Regions from separate parts of the Evansella sp. AB-rgal1 genome, predicted to be linked through region 1. Evidence: riboswitches for the same ligand, from Rfam matches in the RefSeq annotation. Region 1 holds a riboswitch; each other region holds the start of a gene.

Region 1 (3,554 bases):
TTTTTCAATGTAGAGGTAGAGGAAACTTTCGAAACCGAAACATAACTCCATTAGTCGGAGACAATGTTCATTTTGAAGCGGAAAATAGAACAGATGGCTATGTATTAGAAGTGTTTGAAAGAAAAAATGAATTAAATCGCCCTCCGATATCAAATGTAGATCAAGCAATATTAGTTTTCTCTACGGAAGAACCATCCTTTAGTTCTTTATTGCTTGATCGGTTTCTGGTTCATGTTGAAGCGCATGATATTGAACCAATTATTTGTTTATCAAAGATTGACTTACTTGAAGAAAATCAAAAACAAATTCAAGCTTTTGAAGACGATTATAGGCAATTAAAATATGAGGTAGTTTCAACTTCTATTTTTGTGGAAGAAACAATTGAGAAACTGCGTCCTTATCTACAAAATAAGATATCTGTATTTGCCGGACAATCTGGTGTTGGGAAATCTTCCTTGTTAAATGCACTTAGGCCAGAGTTAAATATTGAAACTGCTCCTATCTCGAAAAGCTTGGGCCGAGGAAAGCATACAACTCGTCATGTGGAATTAATACCGATTGACGAGGGTGGTTATGTTGCGGATACTCCTGGATTTAGTGCATTGGATTTTGAAGGGATTGAAGCTGAAGAGTTAACCTTGTTTTTCCCAGAAATGCGCAAGCATATAAACGATTGTAAATTTAGAGGTTGCACGCATGTGAATGAACCGAAGTGCGTTGTTCGAGAAAAAGTAACAAGCGGAGAAATTACCTCTTACCGTTATGAACATTACTTGCAATTCTTTGAAGAAATTAAATCACAAAAACGGAGGTACTAGTGTTGATTAAAATAGCACCATCTATATTATCAGCTGACTTTGCAAAGCTTGGGGAAGAAATAATAGATGTGGAAAATGGAGGAGCGGACTATATTCATGTAGATGTGATGGATGGACACTTTGTACCAAACATCACGATAGGACCGCTAGTAGTAAATGCAATTCGTCCGATAACGAAGCTACCTCTTGACGTACATTTAATGATTAACAACCCAGATAGCTATATTCCTGAATTTGCAAAAGCAGGGGCGGATATCATAAGTGTTCATGTAGAAGCTTGTACCCATTTGCATCGTACGATTCAACTAATTAAAGAAACTGGGGTAAAACCAGGAGTTGTAATTAATCCTGCTACTCCAGTATCTTCTATTCAGCATATTGTGGAAGATGTAGATTTAATTCTACTAATGACAGTTAACCCTGGATTTGGTGGACAAGCATTTATCCCATCTGTTTTACCTAAGATTAGGGAAGTAAAAGATCTTGTAGTTCAAACTGGGAAATCTATTGATATAGAGATCGATGGAGGGGTAAATCCAGATACTGCGAAACTATGTGTCGAAGCTGGTGCAAACGTGTTAGTCGCAGGATCTGCTATTTACAATAGTCGTAACCGAAAAATAGCTATTGATTCTATACGAGGGGCATTGTAAAATGAAAACTAATTGAAAATACCACGAGGGGAGTCTTATGATAGACTGAGAGGAAGCTATACGCTTCGACCCTTTGAACCTGTAAGTTCGTACTTACGTAGGGATGTGGATGCTTATATTAGATCTATGTGCCATTGCACCTGCAATGGCTTTTTCTATGTATCGGTGTTTTTGATTATGGGGAAACCTACAATCAAAAGAGGAGGAATTTTTTATGCAAAAGACAAGACCGGTAGTAATTATGGCAGAAATAGCAATTATGGCCGCATTAGCATTTATTCTTGATTTATTAACGCTTCTAAAATTTTGGCCACAAGGTGGATCCATATCCCTTGCGATGTTGCCAATATTCGTTATGGCTCTACGTAGAGGATTAAAGCCAGGCTTATTAACAGGGTTAATCTATGGAATACTAAACTGGAATTATGATCCTTATATTGTTCACTGGTTACAAGGATTAATTGACTACCCAATCGCTTTCTTCGTTGTTGGTTTTGCAGGACTAATAACAGTGAAAGAAGAAATGCCTAGATGGAAGCAAGCACTTTATATTACTCTTGCTGTATTAATCGGTAGTGTCCTTCGTTTTGCTGCTGCATTTACAAGTGGAATTGTATGGTTTGGAATTTATGCACCGGAAGGAACGCCAGTAGCTTGGTATTCATTTACGTATAACATCTCCTATTTAGGACCAACATTCTTAGTCTGCTTAGGAGCAATACTACTATTAGCAAACGTAAACAAACGAATTTTACACCCAAATGCGTAACGTTTAAGATTGCTCCATTGTGGAAAATTCCAGGGTAAACATCCATGCAAGTGGACAACTGCATCATGGGATTAAAAATACGTTATGAATTAGATTAGTACTAAAAATTTCCGATGCAATGAGCGTAAGCCAGCGAGACTCCTTGAAATATGCTAACACATTTTTCTGCGTACGGTGTGGTTTCAGGAAGCTTAATCAAAGTCCTGTGGGAAGCAGAGCGAAGGCGAGATGCCGGAGATTGTTTACACTCGAAGGTACCTCGGAAGCTCGCCTGGCAAAGCGAGCAGGCTGAAGCGAATGGAATACAAACAAACATAGTTAGTAATACAAGATAAGTTTAACTACCGCTAACTCGCGTATTTTTAGTAGCCGTAAAGGAGAGGAAATCCATGAAGTATATCTTACTTGCAGCAGGTCCATTTGAATATGTTCCTCCATTAAGTGAACTCAAAATGAAACATAACGATGCACAATGGATCGGCATCGACAAAGGAACCTTTCATTTATTGAAACATGGAATAACCCCTCTCCATGCATTTGGTGATTTTGATTCTTTAACAGTAGAAGAAGGTGAATGGGTGCACAGTCAAACTGTGCACCTTTCTGTCTATCCAAAAGAAAAAGACGCCACAGACATGGAACTTGCGTTAGACTGGGCTATATCCAAAAAGCCAGATGAAATCATTCTTCTAGGTGCAACAGGTGGAAGGTTAGATCATATGCTTGTTAACATTCAGTTTTTAACAAAAGGCCTTGAAAAAGGAGTAAATATAGTTATTGAGGATATTTATAATCGAGTCACAGTAAAAGAACCTGGAGAATACACTATTCATGAAAGTGAATTTCCATACAATTCATTCTTGCCCATGTCTATTCAAGTTGAGGGTCTGACGCTGACTGGTTTCCGGTATCCGTTGGAAAACAGAACGATAACACAATCTTCTAGTTTATGTATTAGTAATGAACTAGTGAGTAATAAAGGTACTATTTCTTTTACATCAGGTAATTTACTATTATTTCAAACGAGAGATTAGAACAAGTAAGAAACAGTTTAGTATTTTTTTCCGAGTTTTTTCTAAGAAAATTGGTACTATTTTTGACTCCATGAATATAATGGGTAATAACGAAGCACGTTTATCTTTTAACTCACATGTCCTTTAGTGGCAGGGACAGCTCATTTTCGAGGAGGGGGAAATATGAAGTTTTATACGATCAAACTACCAAAGTTCATCGGAGGCTTTGTAAAAGCGTGTTTAGGCGCGTTTAAAAAAGGCTAGACATATACAATTTTAGGAAACCTTTGTACTATTTTAT
Region 2 (3,554 bases), on a different contig from region 1:
ATCTTCGTCACAAGTGAATTCTGTAACCTCGTCTACACGTTCTTTAATATGGTCGGGTGCATTTTTCATGGCAACAGAATAGGTAACAAACTCAATCATCGGTATATCATTGTCGCTATCACCGATTCCCATAATTTCTGCACCAGTTAGATTAAAATAAGCTAACATTTCCTTAATACCGGAGGCCTTATTCACGTTTGCCACCATAACCTCTACATTATGTTGAGAGGAAGTAGAGGTAGTAAAAGGTATTTCTTGTTTTATCTTATCAAGATCATTTTTCCAGTTATTAATTTTTTCTTTCGTTCTTGCAAAAAAGTAAAACTTCGAAAATGTTGTTCCTTCGATTGTATTCGTCCAAGCAATTTCTTCCTTCATTGCTTGTTTTCGTGAAAGCCATTCATTAATTCCGACACCATCTGGTTTTGGATCACTAATTTCATCTTCCATAAAGCTTTTATCTCGTTTTAAAGTAATTCGATCACTTCCGTATGGAAAGAGCTCATAATAAACATTATTTTCTCCAGCCTTTTCAACAATTCTCTCTACCAATTTACGGGAAAGTGAATGCTCGAATACTACTTTTTTCTCGACATATCCAGCCATTCCGTTGGACGTAATATATCCATCTACTTGAAAACCAGATGGTACGACTCCTTCAATTTCATCGAAAGATCTACCTGTTGCGATGAAAACTAAGAATCCTTTTTTCCGTAATTGATCAATAATTTCTTTCGTATGTATGCTTACTTTATTGTAATGATTTAATATGGTACCGTCCATATCTAAAAAAATTGCTTTAGGTTTAAATTCCACTGAGAAGCCTCCTATTATGATAAAACTTACTCAATAAGTATACACGTCTCTAAATAATGTCTCAATTGAAGAAACTGCGAGAAGGTCCTTACATATATATCCATTCGTTCTAAATTGTTCACAAGAGTTCATTAGTTTGTTATCATGAGAGTTGTAAGTTTGATAATTTCATATTTTTTATGCTAGGGGTGCCATAAATATGGCTGAGAGGAAAATCCGACCCTTTGAACCTGACTTGGTTAGCACCAACGTAGGGAAGCGACTTGAATACATTAACTTGTTCATCAAGCTCGCCCCTCACTGGCGAGCTTTTTTAGTACGTTTGAGGGATTGGGTAGTGACGACTGTAAAACAATTTCAACAAAGTAGTAGTACTAGTTAGACTTTCTTAACACTGGTAAGCTTATTTTCATGGTGAACCTAAATTCAGAACGGAGGAGTAAATATGAAAGACGTATTAACTATCGGAGGGAAAGAGTTACATAATAGATTGTTTGTAGGGACAGGAAAATTTGCCGACCATAAACAAATGGGAGAAGCGATCACTGCTTCCGAATCACAAGTTGTAACAGTAGCATTACGAAGAGTCAACATGGAAGCTAAGGAAGAGGATATTTTAACAGATATTCCTGATCACATTACCCTAATGCCAAACACGTCTGGAGCAAGAACCGCAGAAGAAGCTATTCGTATTGCAAGATTAGCAAAAGCTGTTGGGATGGGAAATTGGATAAAAATTGAGGTTATCTCTGACCACAAATATCTACTACCTGACAATGAAGAAACGACGAAAGCAACAGAAGTTTTAGCAAAAGAAGGGTTCGTAGTTTTACCATACATGAGTCCTGACTTAATGGCAGCAAAACGCATGAGAGATGCAGGAGCGGCGGCAATTATGCCATTAGGTGCTCCAATTGGGTCAAATAAAGGAATTCGTATGAAGGAAATGATTCAGATCATGATTGATGAAATGGATCTACCTATCGTTGTAGATGCAGGTATCGGGAAACCTTCAGAAGCTGCGGAAGCAATGGAAATGGGAGCAGATGCTGTCTTAGTTAACACAGCAATCGCTACAGCGGCAGACCCCGTTCAGATGGCAAGAGCCTTTGATTTAGCTGTAAAAGCAGGGCGAATTGGCTACCTATCAGGATTAGGGCCTGTTTCCATGAAAGCACATGCATCATCTCCATTAACAGGGTTCTTGGGATAGGATTATCTTGTAGAGAACCTTTAGGTATATATGAAAGTGAAAATTGCGCCATGTATGATGAAAATACCTCTGGAAAAATAGGAGTTAGTACTCTTAACTATATATGCAATGAGCGTAAGTCAGCGAGACTCCAGTGGGAAGCAGAGTAGAGGCGAGACTTCGGAGCACGGAGTAGTGTAGAAGACTCGGCAGCTCCCCTAGGAAAGCGAATGGGCTGAAACGAAGGAATACAAACCAACAAAGTTAGTATTTCTAGATATTCTGATACACGCTTTTTTCAGGGTAGATTTAAAAAAGAATGTAATAACTTTGAAAATGAGAAAGACCATACAGCCAACGAAAAGGTGGTATACAATGAGTTTTTACGAAAAGTTTGTTGAAATAAAAGATTTACCATTTGATGAAATGTTTCAATCCGTGACAGGGAAAGATGTAGAACGAGTTTTAGGAAAAGAACGATTATCGGAAGAAGATTACTTTGTGCTACTATCACCAGCAGCGGAAAACTATTTAGAAGATATGGCACAAAAGGCACACCAATTAACGGTACAGCACTTCGGGAGAACGATGCAGCTATACCTTCCGTTGTATTTATCGGATTACTGTGTGAACATTTGTAAATATTGTAGCTTTAGTTTAAATAATGATTTCCCACGCCGCCGTTTATCGATGGAAGAGGTAGAACGGGAAGCGAAGGTTATCGCTAGCATGGGAATTAAGCACATTATTTTATTATCAGGAGAATCCAAGCAACATTCTTCTGTTGATTATTTAAAAGAAAGCTTGCAAGTGTTACGAAAATACTTTTCTTCTATCGCAGTAGAAATACAGCCGTTAGATCAAGAGGAGTATGAAGAATTGTTTAAGCACGGTGTCGATGGAGTTACGGTGTATCAAGAAGTATATAACGAAGAGATTTACCGTGATATCCATGTGAAGGGACCGAAAAGAGATTTTCGCTACCGCTTAGATACTCCTGAGCGAGGAGCAAAAGCAGGTCTTCGTTCGTTGAACATTGGTACATTACTAGGAATGGACGAATGGAGAAAAGAAAGCTATATTACTGGTCTTCATGCAAATTACTTACAACAGAAATTTTTAGAGGCGGAAGTAGGGGTATCGTTCCCACGTATGCGTCCTCATGCAGGAAGCTTCCAGCCGAAAGTAATCGTTTCTGATAAAAATCTTGTTCAAGCGATGCTAGCAGTTCGACTGTTTTTACCGAGATCAGGTATTAATATCTCTACAAGAGAAACGCCTGAATTCAGAGACTCGTTACTTCCGTTAGGAGTAACAAAAATGTCTGCGGCTTCATCTACAGTTGTAGGTGGTTACTCAGAGCCAGATGTAACGCAAAGTCAATTTGAGATTTCAGATGATAGATCAGTAGAAGAAATAAAAGAATTACTTAAATCAAGGGGTTATCAGCCAGTATTGAAAGACTGGGAGCTAGTCTGACACAAATTTGCCACGGACCTGGTCCCGGAACAAAGTTTCGGGGACCAGGTCCTGGAAGGTTTTGGGT
Region 3 (3,554 bases), on a different contig from region 1:
TATATTAAATTGCGCTGTATTTAGCAGTGCTTTTTGTTTTAAAAAAATAACCCAGTTATACATGATTGGACCCACTCGGACTAATAAGAAAATCAGCAACATGGGTTGATATAATAGGGGGAGAAACTACCCTTATTTCCCCCTATCCAAGCTATATTCTGAAGCTTAAAAGGAAAATCTCCCCTTATTTTAAGTATCTTTGGTAATTCAAAAGGAAAAAACTTCGTATGTTGCAAAAATCAATCTTCACAATCATCCCCACTAGCTTTAAGTGCTTAATTTCACAATCTCTGGTTTCTCACTACTATCATTTTAACGTAAAAAACCATACTTCCTTTTGACAACAAGGGAAAAAGATAGTTGGGGTACATTGTCCAGTGCAAGTTTACATTTCAATCTACACTTTTGTATGTTACTTGAGTGTATAGAAATATATTGTAATATGGAAATGAAAGGACAAATGGCTTTATATCACAATAAAAAAGTGACTAGAAATTACAGAACAATTCAGTAGTCATTTTACGTTACATTTTTAATGTTTGCGATAGGTAACTTAACCCGTTACACAACGTCACACTCTCTTTTTTTCAAATCAATAGGCATCTCGCACCTTGAGGAAACTAAACATATATGAAAAATCAGCTCTCCTTTATTAAATAACGAAAGAGCACGAAACATATTGTTCGTGCTCTCACGCTGTGTGTGTATACCTGAGCTAATTGTTATTGTTACTCATGTTTTTCCCATAATAAATCTCGTCCATCTCAAGCTGTAGACGTTCTGTTATCTTGTTAATTTCATCATCCTCTAACTGATCTTTTTTCTTACCAAAAAGATAATTATTTAGATCAAAATCCTTCAACTTACATTTTGTATGAAAAATGTTTTCTTGATAAATGTTCACATCGATCATGTCGAACAATTGTTTCACTTCGTCGGGAATATAGTTTTGAATGGAGCTAATATCGTGATCAATAAATAACTTATGACCATTAATATCACGTGTAAAACCACGAACACGATAGTCCATCGTCATAATATCCGTATCAAAGGAATGGATTAAATAGTTAAGCGCTTTTAACGGAGAAATTTCTCCGCAAGTGGCAACATCAATATCTGCACGGAACGTACTAATGCCTTCGCTCGGATGATATTCAGGGTATGTATGAACAGTAATATGACTCTTATCTAAGCTCATGGTCACCGCTTCCGGTAAAGGACCTGGTGATTCCTCGAAACGCTCCGAAGGAACCTCCACAACGGGTCCTTCGGAAACTAACATAGTCACACTTGCCCCTTGTGGCACATAATCCTGCTTTGCCACATTTAGGACGTGTGCCCCAATAATATCCGCCACATTTTTCAGTATGTTTGTTAAACGATCGGCATTATACTGCTCATCAATATAAGCGATATAAGCTTCTCGATCTTTTTTCGTTTCTGTATAACAAATATCATACATATTAAAGCTGAGTGACTTCGTCAGGTTATTGAATTCATGTAATTGTACACGTTGCTCCGGTGTTAATGACAATGTGAATTTCCCCTTTACAACTTTTTATGATAAGCATAGTTACAGATAGTTCTCTGTTGTCCTACTTCTATTTATGTATGATACCCAATCATTTCCGGAAAAAAACAAGAATTGATATCGAAACTGATAACCATCTGGAATTTTAATATACTATTTGGAAGGTCTGCTAAAATATGGTTTAAATCAGTTAGTTAGTTTACATAATATTAATTATGAAAACTAAATATCTGATATTAATTTAAGAATATTAAAAAAATGGTTGAAATTATTTCTGGATCATGTATACTGAAATGGAAATGAATAGCAATAACTAGGGGGGTCCAATGAGTTGGGCTGAGAAAGAAACGCTACGAGGTTTCTTGACCCTTCGGACCTGATCTGGTTCATACCAGCGTGGGGAAGTTAGAATATGTAGTGTTTTTACATACACTTCGATCATATAAGCCGGGTCCAGCCTTATTTTTAAGGTTAGTTCCGGCTTTTTCTTATGATCATTTGAATGTCATCCCCTGCTGTGTTCTAGATCTCGTCCTTTTCACTACACAAAAAAAGGAGAGATTTTTTTATGTCCACATCATCACTTAACGAAGCAAACATTTCCATCATGTCTAGTTTTACCGGAAGCAAAAAGGTTTACGTTCAAGGCTCAAGATCAGATTTACAAGTACCAATGAGAGAAATAGCACTATCCCCTACAACAGGTAATTTTGGAGAAGAAGAAAATGCACCTGTTCGTGTATATGACACAAGCGGCCCTTACACAGATCCTGCATACAACATCAATATTCATGAAGGACTTCCCCCTCTTCGTCAGCAGTGGATTGAAGAGAGAAATGATGTTGAAGCATATGATGGTCGTGAGATTATGCCGGAAGACAATGGATATAAAGATCAACAAGATCCAAGAGCGAACCACAACGTTTTTCCAGGATTAAAACGGAAACCATTACGTGCGAAATCAGGACAAAACGTCACACAGCTGTATTATGCAAAAAAAGGAATCGTCACTCCTGAAATGGAGTTTATCGCAATACGCGAAAACTTAGATGCTGAATACGTTCGTGAGGAAGTGGCTAGAGGTCGTGCGATTATCCCCGCGAACATCAATCACCCAGAAATCGAACCAATGATTATCGGACGAAACTTCCATGTGAAAATAAATGCGAATATTGGGAATTCTGCTGTCTCCTCTTCTATTGAGGAAGAAGTAGAAAAAATGACGTGGGCTACTCGCTGGGGTGCAGACACAATCATGGATCTATCAACAGGGAAAAACATACATACAACGAGAGAATGGATTATTCGCAATTCCTCTGTTCCCGTGGGTACAGTGCCCATTTATCAAGCACTAGAAAAAGTGAATGGTGTAGCGGAAGACCTAACGTGGGAAGTGTATCGTGATACGCTTATTGAACAAGCGGAGCAAGGAGTGGACTATTTCACGATTCACGCTGGCGTTCTCTTACGTTATGTTCCATTAACAGCGAAACGACTAACTGGAATAGTGTCTCGTGGTGGATCTATTATGGCGCAATGGTGTCTATTCCACCATAAAGAAAACTTCTTATATACTCACTTTGAGGAAATCTGTGAAATTATGAAGCAATACGACATCTCCTTCTCTTTAGGAGATGGGTTACGTCCAGGTTCTATTGCAGATGCCAACGATGAAGCGCAATTTGCAGAGCTTGAAACACTTGGAGAGCTAACAAAAATTGCGTGGGAGCATGATGTTCAGGTAATGGTGGAAGGACCTGGTCACGTACCGATGCACTTAATTAAGGAAAACATGGATAAACAATTAGAAATCTGTAAAGAAGCTCCTTTCTATACCCTAGGACCATTAACAACGGATATAGCGCCTGGATATGATCATATTACTTCTGCCATTGGTGCTGCGATGATCGGTTGGTACGGAACGGCGATGCTGTGCTATGTAACACCGAAAGAGCATTTAGGTTTACCAAACAGAGACGATGTTCGTGAAGGCGTAATAACCTACAAAATTGCAGCACACGTA
Region 4 (3,554 bases), on a different contig from region 1:
ATTTCTTCGAGTTTCTCAAGCTCCGCATCTGACTTTCCTTCTGTAAGTTCATCTAGTAGATTGATACACCATTTCGCGAGGTCGCCAAACTCGTTAGAACTGTACATTTGGATCCATTCTCCATAAAATTCATGATCACTTGCTCCAGGTACTTCATTTAACTCTTTCCCGATCTCCCAATAGCTCCACATGCAAGGTAGAAGTGCTGCAACAAGCTCCGCAAGTGTACCGTTTTGCCCAACGTGAAGCATGTAATGAGTATACGCAAGAGTCGTTGGAGAAGGATCTGCCTTTTCAAACTCTTCTTCTGAAATCCCAAACTTCTTTCCATATTCACGGTGTAACGACATTTCTTCATTTAATGTAGAATCTAATAAGTTAGCAAACTTCCCCATCGTCTCCACATCTGTTGCCTTAACCGCACCAATAGCAAACAGCTTTGCATAATCAATTAAATACAAATAATCCTGCACCATAAAGAAACGAAACTTCTCTTTATCCAGCGTACCATCCCCAATCCCCCTAACAAACGGATGAGCATGATTCTGTCTCCAAATCGGCTGCAACTTATCATATAAACGCTCACTAAACTTCATAGTCATAACGAAACACCCCTCTAATAAAATCTAAGTTTGATATATCACTCACAAACCTTTCACAAACCTTTCACCGGTCAACCATTCACCGGTCTGGTCCCCGAACTTTTGTTCCGGGACCAGACCCCCGACAATTTTGTGAACATATCCAAATTGTTCACAAATTCGTACGGTCCCAGGTCCCTGAACTTTTTGTGACAATACAAAACACACTGTATTTTCTTATTTCTTTGTATTAGCCCACTCATAAATAAACGTTAATAGCACTTTCGTATATTCCACTAGCTGTTTAATAGAAACTTGCTCATTCACTGCATGGGCATTTTGCAAATCGCCAGGACCGTATATAACTGTAGGAATACCTTCTGCACCAAGCCAACCACCGTCGGTAACAGTTGGGGAAACATCCACTACCGCTTCAGAACCTACGATACCTTGGTGCTTCTTAGCCAACAACTGAACTCCTTCATTTGCAGGATCCACCGCTAGTGAAGGGAATATCTCTCCACGATCCTCAATCATGGAAGTTCCACCCCATTCAAACCTAGGTAAATTGTCTTTCAACCAAGGATCCCCTTTTGCCACATTCAAAATATGTTCCTCAATCTCTCGACTCACTTCTTCATGATTCTCATTCGGATAAAAATGAACAGTAATCCATAATCGGCACTCATCTGCAATGAAAGCGGCATGACGTCCGCCCTCAATTACAGCAGGATTAATCGTATTTGCTCCAGGTGGACAACCAGGGTAACTCTTTGTCACTGCCCAGTGTCTTTCTAAATCTTGCAAACCTTGAATCACTTTTGTCATCTTTTCAATGGCACTAGCACCAATTAGACCACCACCAGCATGAATCATATTGCGGCGAGTTGCATCGTGAAATGTTCTCTCACTTTTAATCGTAATCCACCCAGTAATAACGCCACCTTGTCCTTGAATATGTAAATCACTCGTGTCTACCACAATCGCAAAATCTGCCTTCGCGCCACCGTTACGCTTACAGCATTGCAACGTTCCTGCTTCCCCGACTTCTTCTCCAATCACTGATTGAAATGAAAGATCACCAGGAAATTTCACTCCTTTCTCTCGAAGTAATCTCAGAGCAAAGAGTGCACCAGCTAAGCCACCTTTCATATCAGCGGCTCCACGACCAATAACATATCCATCACGGACAATTGGAGTGAAAGGGTCTAATTCCCAAGCTTCATCAGGACTTACCTCTGCAACATCAACATGACCATTAATAATGAGACTCTTATAACGCCCACTATCTGTGCCCTTTAAAAACCCCACAACATTGGGATCGTTCGGATACACATCCCACATATCAATCTCAAAACCTAGATGACTCAAATACTCAGCTACAAAGTCCTGTGCTTCTTTCGTGTTCCGAGCAGGTGGAGCAGGAGTTTCATAGGAAATGAGTGTCTTCAGTAACTCAATCATCTCATCCTGCCGAGCGTCCACATCACTAAGGAGTTCCTCTAACAAGTCTTTATTCATTCAATTTCCCCTCCTTCAAAACTGTCACAAAATCGTACAGTCCCAGGTCCCTGAACTTTTTGTGACAACATACAAAAAAGCCACTTCTTGTTGGAAAGAAGCGGCTTTAAACAACCAAATAATACATGATGCAAAGGGAAACAATGGTCTTTCCCTTTACTATGTCTTTACACTTCTTCCCTACGCTAGTGCGAACTAGATCAGGTTATAAGGGTTAAGACGATCGTCTCTCTCAGCTTTATCAAGCACCCCTAGTAGTGGTACATATGAAATTATTTAAGAGTTTTGAAAATTAACAACTCGCTTATAGTTGTATCATACTATGGAAAGTTCTTCAACTACCTATTACATTTTTTCTCTCTAAGACTTTAGAAAGATATCTAGTTAGTTCGAATTAACTGATTTAGAAAATATACCCAAATTTAATACTTTAGGATAATACTCAAAGGGAAACTGCGGTGCTAGTATTGGTGAGAAGATTCTATAAAACGCACGAAGAGGAGGTAAAATATTGTATAAGAAAAGTTGGAAAATACTTAGCATTTGTTTCCTTTCAGTAATCCTCATAATTGGACAACCAGTACTAGCAAACACAGAAGAGGAAGGTCTTATCGTAACAGACATGAACCAATTAACAAAAGAAAACCTTGTAGAAAGTCTCCTTGGTGAAGGAGTAACAGTTACGAACATATCACTTAAAGGAGTAGATGTATCTTCTGGTTTCTTTACAGGTGGAGAGGATATTATCGGTTTTGATCAAGGAATCATACTAAGTACAGGCTCTGTACATAATGTTATTGGTCCCAACACATCGGATACAATAGCATATGAAACAGGCTTACCAGGTGACGAAGATCTTGATAAATTAATTCCTGGCTATAGGACATATGACGCAACTGTACTAGAATTTGACTTCATTCCGGAAAAAGATAGTATATATTTCCAGTATGTGTTTGCATCTGATGAATACAATGAGTATGTAAATTCTTCATTTAATGATGTCTTTGGCTTTTTTATTAATGGGGAAAACGAAGCAAAGCTTCCTGGTACCGACATTGTTGTTTCTATTAATAATGTGAACGGAGGAGAGCCGTATGGAAGTGACAATGCCTCGAATCCTGAGTTTTACCGTAACAATGATATTGAGAGTGGTGCACCACTCAATACGGAGATGGATGGGTTAACAGTAGTCTTGTCTGTTGAGGCACAAGTGAACGCTGGAGAAGTGAACACAATAAAAATGGCAATTGCCGACGCAGGAGATCGAGACTTAGATTCTAATGTTTTTATTAAAGCTGGTAGCTTCACGGACCGCCCAGAAGAACCAGAGCCAGTAGAACCAGAAGTTCCTGAAGAACCTGAGAACCCATTGGAGTTTGGAGATTGTATCACTGATTGTGAACCCGCAGAACTACCAGTAACAATCACGCCTATATGTACAGAAGAGGAAGG

What was found. A riboswitch is a leader RNA that binds a small molecule or an ion and turns the genes downstream of it on or off. The one in region 1 is predicted to bind thiamine pyrophosphate.
Region 2: another riboswitch for thiamine pyrophosphate. It lies ahead of ACERII_RS14775 (thiazole synthase); the one in region 1 lies ahead of thiT (energy-coupled thiamine transporter ThiT).
Region 3: another riboswitch for thiamine pyrophosphate. It lies ahead of thiC (phosphomethylpyrimidine synthase ThiC); the one in region 1 lies ahead of thiT (energy-coupled thiamine transporter ThiT).
Region 4: another riboswitch for thiamine pyrophosphate. It lies ahead of ACERII_RS03295 (acetylornithine deacetylase); the one in region 1 lies ahead of thiT (energy-coupled thiamine transporter ThiT).

Annotation. Positions count from the first base shown of each region.
Region 1 covers NZ_JBGUAU010000008.1:161,321-164,874, forward strand. Annotated here, with positions in the region: gene rsgA (ribosome small subunit-dependent GTPase A) at 1-818, shown strand, start outside; gene rpe (ribulose-phosphate 3-epimerase) at 821-1,471, shown strand; TPP riboswitch at 1,488-1,592, shown strand; gene thiT (energy-coupled thiamine transporter ThiT) at 1,686-2,240, shown strand; gene ACERII_RS08920 (thiamine diphosphokinase) at 2,630-3,274, shown strand; gene spoVM (stage V sporulation protein SpoVM) at 3,437-3,517, shown strand.
Region 2 covers NZ_JBGUAU010000016.1:79,059-82,612, forward strand. Annotated here, with positions in the region: gene ACERII_RS14770 (HAD family hydrolase) at 1-816, opposite strand, end outside; TPP riboswitch at 991-1,090, shown strand; gene ACERII_RS14775 (thiazole synthase) at 1,262-2,029, shown strand; gene thiH (2-iminoacetate synthase ThiH) at 2,384-3,487, shown strand.
Region 3 covers NZ_JBGUAU010000006.1:33,909-37,462, forward strand. Annotated here, with positions in the region: gene speD (adenosylmethionine decarboxylase) at 716-1,534, opposite strand; TPP riboswitch at 1,837-1,951, shown strand; gene thiC (phosphomethylpyrimidine synthase ThiC) at 2,100-3,554, shown strand, end outside.
Region 4 covers NZ_JBGUAU010000003.1:99,232-102,785, forward strand. Annotated here, with positions in the region: gene tenA (thiaminase II) at 1-596, opposite strand, end outside; gene ACERII_RS03295 (acetylornithine deacetylase) at 819-2,102, opposite strand; TPP riboswitch at 2,263-2,365, opposite strand; gene ACERII_RS03300 (choice-of-anchor L domain-containing protein) at 2,614-3,554, shown strand, end outside.